DNA from 3 places in the Nakamurella sp. A5-74 genome. Region 2 is predicted to be linked to each of the others. Evidence: riboswitches for the same ligand, from Rfam matches in the RefSeq annotation. Region 2 holds a riboswitch; each other region holds the start of a gene.
What was found. Region 2 has a riboswitch for S-adenosylmethionine ahead of ABLG96_RS08685 (putative leader peptide). Riboswitches for the same ligand answer to the same signal wherever they lie in the genome.
Positions count from the first base shown of each region.

Region 1: it holds a riboswitch for S-adenosylmethionine, as region 2 does, so the genes downstream of both, ABLG96_RS20205 (PLP-dependent transferase) here and ABLG96_RS08685 (putative leader peptide) in region 2, are expected to answer to the same signal.
Region 3: it holds a riboswitch for S-adenosylmethionine, as region 2 does, so the genes downstream of both, ABLG96_RS00760 (MetQ/NlpA family ABC transporter substrate-binding protein) here and ABLG96_RS08685 (putative leader peptide) in region 2, are expected to answer to the same signal.

Region 1 is NZ_CP159218.1:4,398,145-4,402,338, forward strand. It holds gene ABLG96_RS20190 (solute carrier family 23 protein) at 1-919, opposite strand, end outside; gene ABLG96_RS20195 (TIGR03620 family F420-dependent LLM class oxidoreductase) at 1,134-1,979, opposite strand; gene ABLG96_RS20200 (hypothetical protein) at 2,014-2,538, opposite strand; SAM riboswitch class IV at 2,621-2,730, shown strand; gene ABLG96_RS20205 (PLP-dependent transferase) at 2,767-4,167, shown strand; gene ABLG96_RS20210 (LLM class flavin-dependent oxidoreductase) at 4,164-4,194, shown strand, end outside.
Region 2 is NZ_CP159218.1:1,881,337-1,885,530, forward strand. It holds gene ABLG96_RS08675 (phospholipase A2) at 1-387, opposite strand, end outside; gene ABLG96_RS08680 (MBL fold metallo-hydrolase) at 572-1,834, opposite strand; SAM riboswitch class IV at 1,932-2,046, shown strand; gene ABLG96_RS08685 (putative leader peptide) at 2,134-2,208, shown strand; gene ABLG96_RS08690 (amino acid ABC transporter permease) at 2,499-3,473, shown strand; gene ABLG96_RS08695 (amino acid ABC transporter ATP-binding protein) at 3,470-4,194, shown strand, end outside.
Region 3 is NZ_CP159218.1:152,238-156,431, reverse strand. It holds gene ABLG96_RS00765 (methionine ABC transporter ATP-binding protein) at 1-169, opposite strand, end outside; gene ABLG96_RS00760 (MetQ/NlpA family ABC transporter substrate-binding protein) at 428-1,405, opposite strand; SAM riboswitch class IV at 1,646-1,760, opposite strand; gene ABLG96_RS00755 (DUF1304 domain-containing protein) at 2,187-2,570, shown strand; gene ABLG96_RS00750 (peptide chain release factor 3) at 2,659-4,194, shown strand, end outside.

The DNA of each region.
Region 1 (4,194 bases), 2.2 Mb from region 2:
GCGCGCGACCCATGTACGGGTCCAGGTCCTCGCCGGTCATCTCGGCGACCGCGCGGACGTGGCCGGTGTTCTCCGCGATGAGCGCGATGACGCCGGGCAGCGCGAGCAGGATGAAGTTCACCCCGAACGTCGGCGCGTGCATGGTCGGCAGTCCGAACCAGTCGGCCGCACCGACACCGCTCAGGTCGACCCGGTCGTGGGCGAAAGGTGTTGCCACGCAGTAGGGACCGGCGGCCGCACACTTCTCACCCGCCTGGTTCAACAGGCCCTGGCCCGGCAGCACAGAGGTGATCTGGCCGAAGACGCCATCGAAGAGCCACGACAGCAGATACCCGAAGATGAGCGCCAGGAAGATCGCGATCCGCGACCAGAAGCCGCGGAACGCGACCGCCGCGATGATCGTGAAGAGCGCCGTCAGCAGGGCGACCGTCATGTCCTGGGGCCAATAGGTGTTGGCCACCACCGGCGCCAGGTTGAAGCCGATCAGCAGCACGACAGCACCCGAAACCACCGGCGGCAGCAGGTTTCTGATCACCCGGGCTCCGACGAAGTGCACGATCAGGCCGACGATCGCCAGCACGACACCGGCCACCAGGATGGCTCCGGTGACGCTTCCGTTGTCGCCGCCGGCGGCCCGGATCGCGACCACGGCACCGACGAAGGAGGCTGAGGTGCCCAGATAGCTGGGGATCTTGTTCTGCACCACCAACAAGAAGATGATCGTGCAGACGCCGGAGAACATGATGGCCAGGTTCGCGTTCAGGCCCATGATCAACGGGAACACGAAGGTCGCCCCGAACATCGCCACGATGTGCTGGGCACCGATGCCGATCGTCTTCGGCCAACTCAGGCGTTCGTCCGGCTTGACCACCGATCCGGGCGGGGCATCACTGGGAACCACTTTCCAACCGAATGCCATGACGGATCCTCCTGGTCGAGGCGATGCACGGACCACTGAGCGGCCACGCCGGTGCTGGTGCTGTGGCAACCGGCGACCGCCGGTGGGTTGCGCGAACGCTAGCGCTGCACTGAACCGGACGGGCGGGTGGAATCTGCCAGATTCGGCTGTCCGGCGTTGTGGAGTCCACGCATCGGCCGCGCGTGCAGTCGCACTCCGGCGCGAGCCGAACGGATCAGGCCTGCAGCACCGGCGCCAGCACGAGCGAGTCGCGGTGCGCTGCCTCCCCCACCGGCGAGAGATCGACCTGGTCCGCACCAGCGTCCAGGTACTCCTGCACACGACGCGCGATCGCACCCGTGTCGCCGTGGGCGGTGATCCCGTCGATCACCCTGTCGGACCGACCGTCGAGCTCCTCCGCGGTAAATCCACAGCGCAGCAGGTTCTGTCGATACCCGTTGACCTGCAACAGGAAATCCAGCATCGGGCGGAGTGCAGCCCGCCCCGACTCAGCGGTGCCGGTCAGTGCAACCGGCAGTGAGACCACGAGTGCCACTGCCTCGCCGAGCGCGGCCCGAGTGGTCCGCACCCAGTCGGCCGTGACGAGCAGCGGCACAGCTCCGAGTGCTCGCTCGGCAGCGAGTCGCAGCTTGACCGGGCCCAGCGCAGCCAGGATGCGGCGATCAGCAGGAACTCCCGCACGGTCCAGCGAATCCAGGAACGCGCCGAGCTTCGCCAGCGCCCGCGACTGTTGCGGTCCACCGAGACCCACGAGGAATCGACCGGGATGGTGCTGCTCGGCGAGCCGGTACACCCGGATCACCTCGTCGGGACCGAAGACGTCCAGCGGAATGATCCCCGTCGCGATCACCGCTCGCTCGGTCGCCTGCAGGAGCTCCAGCACGAGATCGAGGGAGTGCAGACTCCCGCCGGCGATCCACAGCGCGCCGTAGCCGGCGGTCGCCAACTGCTGTGCCCGCTCGCCGTGCCGACCGTCTGTCCCGATGTCGACCGTGACCCCGTGCGCACCCCCGATGTGCTGGGCGACGATGCGGGCAGGACGGGGTCCGGAGGCAGTCATACCCGGGACGTTAGAAGCTCAAGGCGACTTCAGGTCAAGCAGTGTCCGCGCCCGTACCGGGGCCCAGTTCGGCCTGCCGGAGCGCGAGGAGTTCGGTGACCATCTCGTCGAGCGACTCGCGCCGCACGTCGAGCTGGCCGAAGGCCGGCGCGGCCAGCACCGGTCGGTCCTCCGACGCCGCATAGGCCGCGACGTCCTGCAGGCTGTCGGCCACCAGATAGCCGTCGGCACCGGCATCGACGGCCCGCCCCACCGGGCCGGGCAGCTGGACTCCCCAGGACGGATCGGTGATCTCGGCGACGACCACCCGGGCCTGGGGGAACTGCTGCTTGAGGGCGCCGATGGTCTGCGGGCTGACGACGGGTGCGATCACCAGATCCGCCGAGCGCGGCGCAGCGCGGATGTCCAACACCAGGAATGAGGGGCCCATCCGCTGCGCGAGCTGTTCTCGGGCGTCCTTCGAGAGCGGAGCGGCGACGGCGACGACCTTCAGCTCGGCCGCCGGCTCACTGTGCACCTCCGGGACGGCGTGATCTGCCCGACCCCCACGTTCAGCCATGCCCCCATGGTGGCACGGCTCTCCTCGCTCGCCCGAGATGTCCGGTTGACAGCGGCTGCGTGTCGGCCATACCTTCCTCGCAGGTCATGAGTTCCGACGCGCAGCCCTGGCTGGTCGGACGGCAACCCTCACGGATGTGGCGGGGTGCCCCAGGTGAGGACCCGGCACGAGCCCCTCGTGCAAGCACACCCGTCCGCTGCGATGCGGCTCGTCAGGAAGACCGTTGACATGACTGCACCCACCCCCGACGCCGCGTCCGGGTTCGACACCCGGCAGATCCATGCGGGCGCCTCTCCCGATCGCAGCCACGGCTCCCGGATCCCGCCGATCCACCTCACCGCCGGGTACGTGTTCGACAGTCACCAGCAGGCGCACGAGCGGTTCACCGGTGACGACACCGGCTACAGCTACTCCCGGCTGGGCAACCCGACCGTCGGCGTCGTCGAGCAGCGACTGGCAGACCTCGAGGGCGGGACCGACGCGATCCTGCTCGCCTCGGGTGCTGCGGCGACGAACGTGGCCCTGCTCGCGCTACTGGGTGCGGGCGATCACTTCTTGTCCTCCAGGGCGCTGTACCAAGGCACGGCCAACCTGTTCACAGAGAACTTCGCCCGATTCGGGATCGAGGTCGAGTTCGTCGACCATCCGTCCGATCCCGACGACTGGGCGCGTCGGATCAGACCGACCACTCGCCTGTTGTTCGCGGAGCCCATTCCCAACCCCACCAATGATCTGATCGACCTGGAGCTGGTGGCGGGCGTCGCACACCACCACGGTCTGCCGTTCGTCGTCGACAACACCCTGGCCACGCCGTATCTGCTGCGCCCGCTCGAGTGGGGGGCCGACGTGGTGATCCACTCCGCCTCGAAGTTCCTCACCGGTCAGGGCGCGGCATTGTCCGGCGTGGTCGTCAGCGGCGAGAGCTTCGACTGGGCCGCAGTTCCTGCACTGTTCCCACACCTCAACTCACCGTCTGCAGCGTTGCACGGCAAGAGCTTCACGCAGGTGCACGGCCGACGGGCGTTCTCCGCGTATGCCCGTGACGTCGTCTCCGCCAGGACCGGCGCGACGGTCTCGCCGTTCAACGCGTTCCTGCTCCGGCAGGGCCTGGAGACGTTGTCGCTGCGGATGCGGCAGCACTCCCGCAACGCGCTCGCCGTGGCGCAGTGGCTCGACGACCGCTCCGAGGTGCTGTCGGTGGACCATCCGGGGTTGGCCTCGAACGCTTTCCACGCTCTCGCCCGGAAGTACTTGCCGGCCGGCCAGGGGTCGGTGTTCACCTTCACCGTGGCCGGCGGCGAGGCTGGTGCTGCCGCCATCATCGGTGCGCTGCAGGTTTTCTCGCACATGACTCACATCGGCGACGTCCGCTCGCTGGTGCTGCACCCGTCGTCCACCACGCACTGGCTGCTCGACGACGCCGAGCGCACCCGACTCGGCATCCACGCCGGCACCATCCGCGTCTCCGTCGGGACCGAGGATGCCCGAGATCTGTTGGACGATCTGCAGCAGGCGTTCGACTCCGTCGCGCTGACTGAGCTCGGAATCGTTCAGTGGCAGAGCTTTCCAACCACGGATGCCGCGTCCTCGGTGGCGTCCGCGCAGTTCGCCGAGGTCAGCGCCCCGTGACGCGGCTGCAGCACTTCGGCTGGTTCT
Region 2 (4,194 bases):
GTCCGCCGCCTGCCGCCCGTTCGCAGGCAGCGGGTTGCCGACCCGCGCTGCATAGCGGACCACGTCGTAGGCGAGGTCGTGCTCCTTGCAGACCGGGGTGAAGTCGTAGCCGGTCTGGCCGGTGAAGGAGGAGCAGTCGCCGGTCGGTTTGGCCAGCATCGTCTCGCCCCGCGGACCCGGCAGCAGGATCGGCCGGTACCCCATCGTGGCGGACCAGGCGGTCGGGACCACCGTGGCCGGGCGGGCACGGTCGAAATCACCGGTGGTGATCGCGGTCAGCATGACCGTCGCCCCGACATCACCCGGCGCACTATCGACGGAGCTGTCCATGCCGCACCACCAGAAGGCGGCCAGCAACGCCAACAGACCGACCCCGACTCGCCTCACTGCTCCAGATTGCCAGACGAGAGGCCGATCCCGGGGTTCGCGGTCCTGACGGTCGCCTCAGTCGAGGGTTCGCGGTCCTGACGGTCGCCTCAGCCGAGGGTTCGCGGTCCCGGCGGTCGTCATGGCCGGAGGATCGCGGTCTGGATGTGGGTCAGGACCCTCTCGCCAGAGGCGCAACGACCGTTCAGCGTCCGGGTCGTGCGGTGTCGTCAGCCGGATCAGCGATCGTGGACGGCCGGGAGTGCGCTCCGCCGGCCGGAGCGACGGCACGCCACCAGTCGTCCCGGGGCACGTCGTCGGTCAGGTCCCAACGTTGACCTGGACGCGGGGTGCCGATCACCACCGGTCCACGGCCTGTCGCCTCGGGAGACTCTGCCGCGCCCCGGAGGAGACGCTCGATCGGCTCGTCCCAGGAGTGCAGCGCCAGGTCGAACGTCGCCCAGTGGATCGGCAGCAGAGCAGTGCCTCCGAGGTCACCGTGGGCGCGGAGCGCCTCTTCCGGGTTCATGTGGATGTCCTGCCAGGCGGGGTGGTACGCGCCGATCGGCAGGATGGTCAGGTCGAACGGGCCGAACAGGGCCCCGGTCCGACCGAACGACGGCGTGTAGCCGGTGTCGCCTCCGAAGAACACCCGGTGCCGGGGACCGGCGACTGCCCACGACGACCACAGGGTGGCATCGCGGCGCACGAAGCGGCCCGAGAAATGCCTGGCCTCGGTGCAGGTGAGCGTCACCCCGCCGACGCGGACTGCTGCATCCCAGTCCAACTCGTCGATCCGGTCGGCGGGAACGCCCCACCGGCGGAGGTGGGAGCCGATTCCCAGCGGGACGATGAACCGGCACGCGGTCCGCTGGGCCAGGTCACGGATCGTGCTGCTCTCCAGGTGGTCGTAGTGATCGTGCGAAATGACGACGGCGTCGACGGCTGGGAGCTCGGCCGCGGTGAGCGGCGCGCGATGCAGTCGCCGTGGACCGATCTGCGCTGAGGGCGAGACCCGTGATTCCACCACCGGGTCGAACAGGATCCTGGTCCCGTCGATCTCCACCAGCGCACTCGCGTGGCCGAGCCAGGTGACGGCAAGACCTTGGGTGCGGTCGCGGATCTCGGGGGTGACGACCTGGACCGGACCGATCGGCGACCCGACGGGCCCACGCCCACGGAACGATCGCAGGAGCCGCGGGACGTCGGCAGGGGTCAGCGTGTGGCTGCGCTGCCGGTTGTGGAAGCTGCGACCGCTGTGGTGATCGGACTCGTAGCGTCGTTCGTCAGCCGGGGCGGCGCTGTCGGACGGAAGAGAACTCAGCACGGCCCGGGTGGATGCGCCGAGCGCCTGCGGCAGCCCTCTGAAGGCGGCCCTGGCACGGGGGAGCAGGACGGCGACGGGGACCGCCACGACGGAGGCGAGGGCGACAGCCAGGACCTGCCGGGATCGGGGGGAGGAGCTCATCCATCCAGTGTGCCTTCGCGGGAAAGTGGCGTGCGCCACTGTGTCGATGGTGCCGATCTGCTTGCCCCCCAGGGCCGTGTGTCCTAGTCTTCGGTCAGGTCATGAGTTCCAGCGATCAGCTCCGGCTAGCTGGACGGCAACCCTCCTCCGCGGTGGGGTGCTCCGGATGAAGACCTGGCGGCACCCGATCAAGGTTTCCGCAAGCGCGAGCGGCCTTTCCGGCTGCTTCTGACGATGGGTCAGCAATGAGTGGAGTGAACCGCGAGACACGTGTGTGCTCGGTACAGCCGCGCACCCCGATGGTCTCGCGTCGACACGTCGATCTCGGTCGTCTGTCCAGCGCACTGTGTCGCAGCACCTTCGCCGCCCGCTGACGTTTCCCCCGACCGAACAGGGGCCATCAGCCGGTAGAGGCTCCGCCCTCTGATCTCCATCACCGCAGCGCCGCACCGACCGTCGGATGGACCTGTCCTTCCAGGCAAATCGAGATGCGCTGCGCGCCAGAACGATTGACCCGCATCGAGCGGAGATCGTCCTTTAGACAACACTTCCGAGGATCCTCGTGACCACTTCTCCCACCCTGCCACCCGCGCTCCGGCCGGGCGCCGAGTCCGCTCCACCTGCTCCACCCCCCGCTCCACCAGCAGTGTCCTTGAGCAAGGCGGTGGTCCCCCCGACAGCGAGCACGTCGCTGGACGAGCCTCGAGTCGTGCCGGTCCGTCATCCCTGGCGGTGGGTGGGGGTGGCCGTCGTGCTGGTGCTGCTCGCCCAGTTCGTGCACGGCCTGGCCACGAATCCCGGCTGGGACTGGGAGACCTTCGCCAAGTACTTCGCTGCCGAATCCATCCTGGCCGCGCTGTGGACCACCATCAAGCTGACCGTCTACGGCACGCTCCTCGGATTCGGGCTCGGCGTGGTGATCGCTGCCATGCGACTGTCGAAATCACCCTTCCTGCAGGTCATCTCGTGGGGGTACGTCTGGGCGTTCCGGTCGATCCCACTGATCGTGCAGCTGCTGTTCTGGTTCAACATCGCGTACCTGTACCAGACCCTGCAGTTCGGAGTGCCCTTCGGGCCGGGCTTCTTCAGTGTGAACACCAACGACCTGTTCGGCCCGCTCGGTGCTGCGGTCCTCGGATTGGCGCTGCACCAGGCCGCGTACGCGGCGGAGATCATCCGCGGCGGGATCGTGTCTGTCGATGCCGGACAGTTGGAAGCCGCTGCAGCACTGGGTATCCCGCGTCTACGGCAGTTCCGCCGCATCGTACTGCCGCAGGCGATGCGCTCGATCCTGCCGAACGCCGCCAACGAGGTGATCTCGTTGTTCAAGGGCACCTCCATCGTGTCGGTGATGGCGATCCCCGAGCTGTTCTACCAGGCCCAGGTGATCTACGGCCGCAACGGTCGTGTCGTCCCGCTGTTGATGGTGGCCACGGTCTGGTACATCATCCTGACGACCATCCTGTCGGTGGTGCAGTACTACGTCGAGCGGCACTATGCCAAGGGTGCAAGTCGCACCCTGCCGCCCACACCGTTGCAGCGGATCACCCGCGGTTGGGCTCGGGTACGGCGAGCAGCCGCCCATCCGCCGAGTCGCACCGGTACCCGTCCGGTCGCACCCGCGGGCGATGCCCGATGACCGCCGCCGTCGACTCGTCGACCAGGCCCATGGTCGAGATTCGCAGCGTGCACAAGGCTTTCGGCGATCTGGAAGTGTTGCGCGGCATCGACCTGGACATCCCCGCCGGGTCCGTGACGGTCATCCTCGGGCCGTCGGGGTCGGGCAAGTCGACCCTGCTGCGTTCGATCAACCATCTCGAGAAGCTCGACTCGGGATCGATCAGCGTCGACGGTTCGCTCATCGGGTACAAACCACGCCGTGGCCGGCTGTACGAGCTGCGGGAGAAGGAGATTCTCGAGCAGCGTTCGGAGATCGGGTTCGTCTTCCAGAACTTCAATCTCTTCGGGCATCTGACGGTCCTGGAGAACGTGGTAGAAGCGCCGATCTCCGCCCAAAGGCGCAAACGTTCCGAGGTGGAGGCACTGGCGCTCGAGCTGCTCGAGCGGGTCGGTGTGCGCGAGAAGGCGCACGACTATCCGCGCCGCCTGTCCGGTGGTCAGCAGCAGCGGGTGGCGATCGCCAGAGCACTGGCGCTGCAACCGAAGTTGATCCTCTTCGACGAGCCGACGAGTGCACTCGACCCGGAGCTGGTCGGCGAGGTGCTCGACGTGATCGTCGATCTCGCCAGGAGCGGTACGACCCTCGTGGTGGTCACCCACGAGATCGGATTCGCCCGCCAGGTGGCCGACACCGTCGTGTTCATCGACGAGGGCCGGATCATCGAGTCCGGCACTCCGTC
Region 3 (4,194 bases), 1.7 Mb from region 2:
CGTTGATCAGCCGCACCAGGGTGCTCTTGCCGGCGCCGGAATAGCCGATGACGGCGTGGATCTCGCCGCGGTCGATGACGAGGTCGACGTCCCGCACCGCCACGACATCAGCGCCGCCGCGGGTGGCGAAGACCTTGCTGACCCCGCGAAAGGTGATGTGTGCGTTCATGTTCCTCGTCTCATGGTGTTGATTCGGTAACGCGGATCGAGCGACGGCTGGGATGAGACCGGCTGTGACACGACGGGATCTCGACGCGCTCGTTCCTCGCTTGCTCGATCACCGGAAGTTCTCGGCGGTCGAGCGAGGAACAAGTCGAAACCCGTCGATGAAAGATGGGATCTCGTCGCGCTCGTTCACCGCTTGCTCGATCACCGGAAAGGCCGGTGGTCGAGCGAGGAACGGGTCGAGACCTCCGAAATCCATCGATCAGCCGGCTTCCTTCACGGTGCCCTCGAGCTGCGTCAGGATTCCCTGCAACTCCGATGCCGGGCGCTGGACGATGATCGCGGTGTTCTTGGACTGCGCCTTCACTGCGTCGATCACGGCACTCTGGTGGTAGAGCTCGACGATGCGCAGGTAGGTGGGGTTGTCCTTGTCCTCGCTGCGGGCGACGAACGCATTGATGTACGGCTCCGCGGCCGGCTTGCTCGGATCGTCGGAGTAGAGAGCGGACGTCGGATCGATCTTCGCGTCGAGCACGAAGTTGTTGTTGATGATGGCGCCGTCCACGGAGGGCAACGAGGCCACCGTCTGCGCCGCGTCCACCGGGGTGACCGTGACCTTGGATTCCGCCGGGTCGATCTCCGCCGGGGTCGACAGCACCGAGCCGCCGCCCTTGAGTGAGATCAGACCGGCCTGCTGCAGCACCAACAGCGCCCTGGCCTGGTTGGTGGCGTCGTTCGGGATGGCGATCTTGCCGCCCCGCGGGATCTGGTCCAACGACGTGTGCTTCTTGCTGTAGAGCGACAGGGGGACCACGACGGTGGACCCGATGGGCACCAGCGTCTGCGAGTCCGCTACGTCGTAGTTCGCCAGATACAGCAAGTGCTGGAACAGGTTCAGGTCGACCTGCTTCTGTGCGAGTGCCGGATTCGCCTGGGTGTAGTCGGAGAAGTTGACCAGCTGGATGTCGATGTTCTCCCTGGCGGCCGCTGCCTTGAGCGGAGCCCAGTAGTCGGCGCTCTCCTCGGTGGTGCCGATCCGGACCACCGTCGATCCGGAGGCGGCCGAGTCGGTCTTGCGGAGGGTGAAGAACAGGGTGGCAGCGATCGCGATGACGATCACCAGCGCGCCGGCGAACCAAACCGTGCGGTTGCCGGCTCGGCCGGGCCGCTGCGGCAGAGCGACGTCGGCGGCGTCGTTCCGATCGTTGGTGTCGGACGGCGGGACAGGGGTTTCGGACATGATGGTGCCTTTCGGGTGGCCGGCGACACTGGTGCCGGCGGCAGGGGTCAGCGAGGGGAGTTGCGGAGATGGGCACGGCTGGAGCCGAGGCGCAGATCAGCGCTCAGCGGGCCGACTGTTGCCGGTCAGGGGCCGGTGGCTCCGCATTCGAAGGGTGACAGGTGCGCGAACAGCACCGTGCGCAGGTCGAGCGACATTCCGGGATGCATCGTGTCCTCGGGAACTTCGGGCCCATGGCGGGCAGGGTGCTTGCCGCGACGGGTTCGTCGTGGCCGGGTCGTCACCTGGAGCACCCCGCCACCGATGTGAGGGTTGCCGTCCGACCAGCCAGGGCTTCACGTCGGATCTCGTGACCTGCCACCACGGTAGGGATCGGCGTTGATCGGTGTCAAACCCTCCAGCGTGACGGTGCTCACCCTGTCGGATCGGCTGTCGATCAGGAACCTGTTGCACCACACCGAGTCTGCGAGGTTCAGCTACCTGCGGTCGTGACCTGCCCGACATCACCGACCGGGTCCGCCCGACCAGCCGCCGTCGGGAGTCACGGTGGTTTGCGGCAACAGCCCGAGCCGACGGGCAACCTCCGATCTACTTCTCCACGCCGTTGGGCCTGCCGTACGTGCTCGAGGAGCTGGTGCCGCTGTTGGTGACTGCGACGTGGCCCCGGCGCCGAAACTACGAAATCACCCCTCCCACGGCTCGAAAAGGGGAGACAACACCGTTTCGGCGCGGATACTCGGGCGGACCACACCTGTGCGGGATCCGACCGGAGGGAACCGACATGTACTTCGTCGCCGGCGTGCTCGCCGCACTGGCAGCTGCCCTGCACGTCTACATCTGGGTACTCGAGTCGCTGCTGTGGACCGCGCCGAAGACCCGCAAGACGTTCGGGACGTCGCACGACGAGGCGGTCGCCACGAAGGAGATGGCCTACAACCAGGGCTTCTACAACTTGTTCCTGGCGATCGTCAGCCTCGCCGGGGTGATCGGCCTCGTTGCCGATGAGCGTGGGGTCGGCGCCGCGCTCGTGTTCGCAGGCTGCGGCTCGATGGTCGCGGCCGGCTTGGTGCTGCTGCTGTCCTCCCGCGACAAGGCCCGCGCAGCGATCACCCAGTTGACGCTTCCCCTGCTGGCGGTCCTCGCGCTGCTCGTCGCGATCCTCTGAGTTGCTGCGGCAGCCGCCGTGTGGCAGGACTGCGGTGCGTCCTGCGGGATGATCTCCTGAGCAGTCACGTCCACCGAGGAGAGAATGCATGACGACGCACGCCGGGTCGGACCCGGAACTCCAGGCGGCGCGTCGGCGCACCTTCGCCGTCATCAGTCACCCCGATGCCGGGAAGTCGACGCTCACCGAGGCGCTCGCCCTGCACGCCCGCGCCATCACCAGCGCCGGCGCCGTGCACGGCAAGGGCGACCGGCGCGGCGTGGTGTCGGACTGGATGGACATGGAGAAGGAGCGCGGCATCTCCATCACCTCAGCCGCGCTGCAGTTCGACTACAACGGCACCGTGATCAACCTGGTCGACACCCCCGGTCACGCCGACTTCTCCGAGGACACCTTCCGGGTGCTGAGTGCCGTCGACTCGGCCGTCATGCTGCTGGACGCTGCCAAGGGCCTGGAGCCGCAGACGCTCAAGCTGTTCGAGGTCTGCCGGCAGCGCGGGTTGCCCGTCATCACATTCATCAACAAGTGGGACCGGCCGGGGCTGGACGCATTGGCGCTGTGCGACCAGCTGAGCGAACGGATCGGTCTGCAGCCGATGCCGGTGACCTGGCCGGTCGGCATCGCGGGTGAGTTCGCCGGCGTCCGCGACTGCCGGGACTCGACCTTCGTCCCGTTCCGACGATCGGTCGGCGGGGCTGACGAAGCCGACCCGGAGGTCTTGCCCGACTCCGCAGCGGAGGCCGCGCACGGGGACGACTGGACGACCGCGCGCGACGAGTCCGAGTTGCTCGCCGAGTCCGGCGGTGCGTTCGAGCTGGACAGCTACCTGGGAGGCACGGCGACGCCCGTGCTGTTCGGATCGGCGGTCTCCAACTTCGGTACCCGGCACCTGCTCGATCTGCTGGTCGATGTGGCACCGGCCGCGGGACCCCGCGACGACGTGGACGGGCACCCACGACCGCTGGCAGATCCGTTCTCCGCCTTCGTGTTCAAGGTGCAGACCGGGATGGACCCGGTCCACCGCGACCAGGTCGCGTTCGCCCGGGTCTGCTCCGGGGTGTTCCAGCGCGGCCTGATCGCCTCGCACGGCACCACCGGTCGTCCGTTCTCCACCAAGTACGCTGCTCAGGTGTTCGGGCAGCAACGGTCCACCGTCGAGACCGCCTTCCCCGGTGACGTCGTCGCGCTCGTCAACGCGCGCGCACTGCACGTCGGCGACACCCTGTACGAAGGCCGTCCGCCGGTCCGGTTCCCCGAGCTGCCGAAGTTCGCGCCCACCCAGTTCGCCGCTGTACGACCCGCAGATCTGGGGCGCTACAAGCAGTTCCGCAAGGGCGTCGAACAACTCGACCAGGAAGGGGTGGTGCAGGTCTTCACCTCCGACGCGCGCGGCCCAGTCCCGGTGTTCGGTGCCGTCGGTTCCCTGCAGTTCGAGGTCGCAACGCACCGCCTCGAGCACGAGTTCTCCTCCCCGGTGCGCCTGGATCATCTCCCGTACTCGCTCGCCCAACTGCTGGTGGATCCCGAGCAGCGCAACCTCATCCGGCCGGTCGGCCGCTGTGAGGTGGTGCAGCGCAGCGACGGTGTCGACATCGCGCTGTTCAACGACGAGTGGACGGTGCGT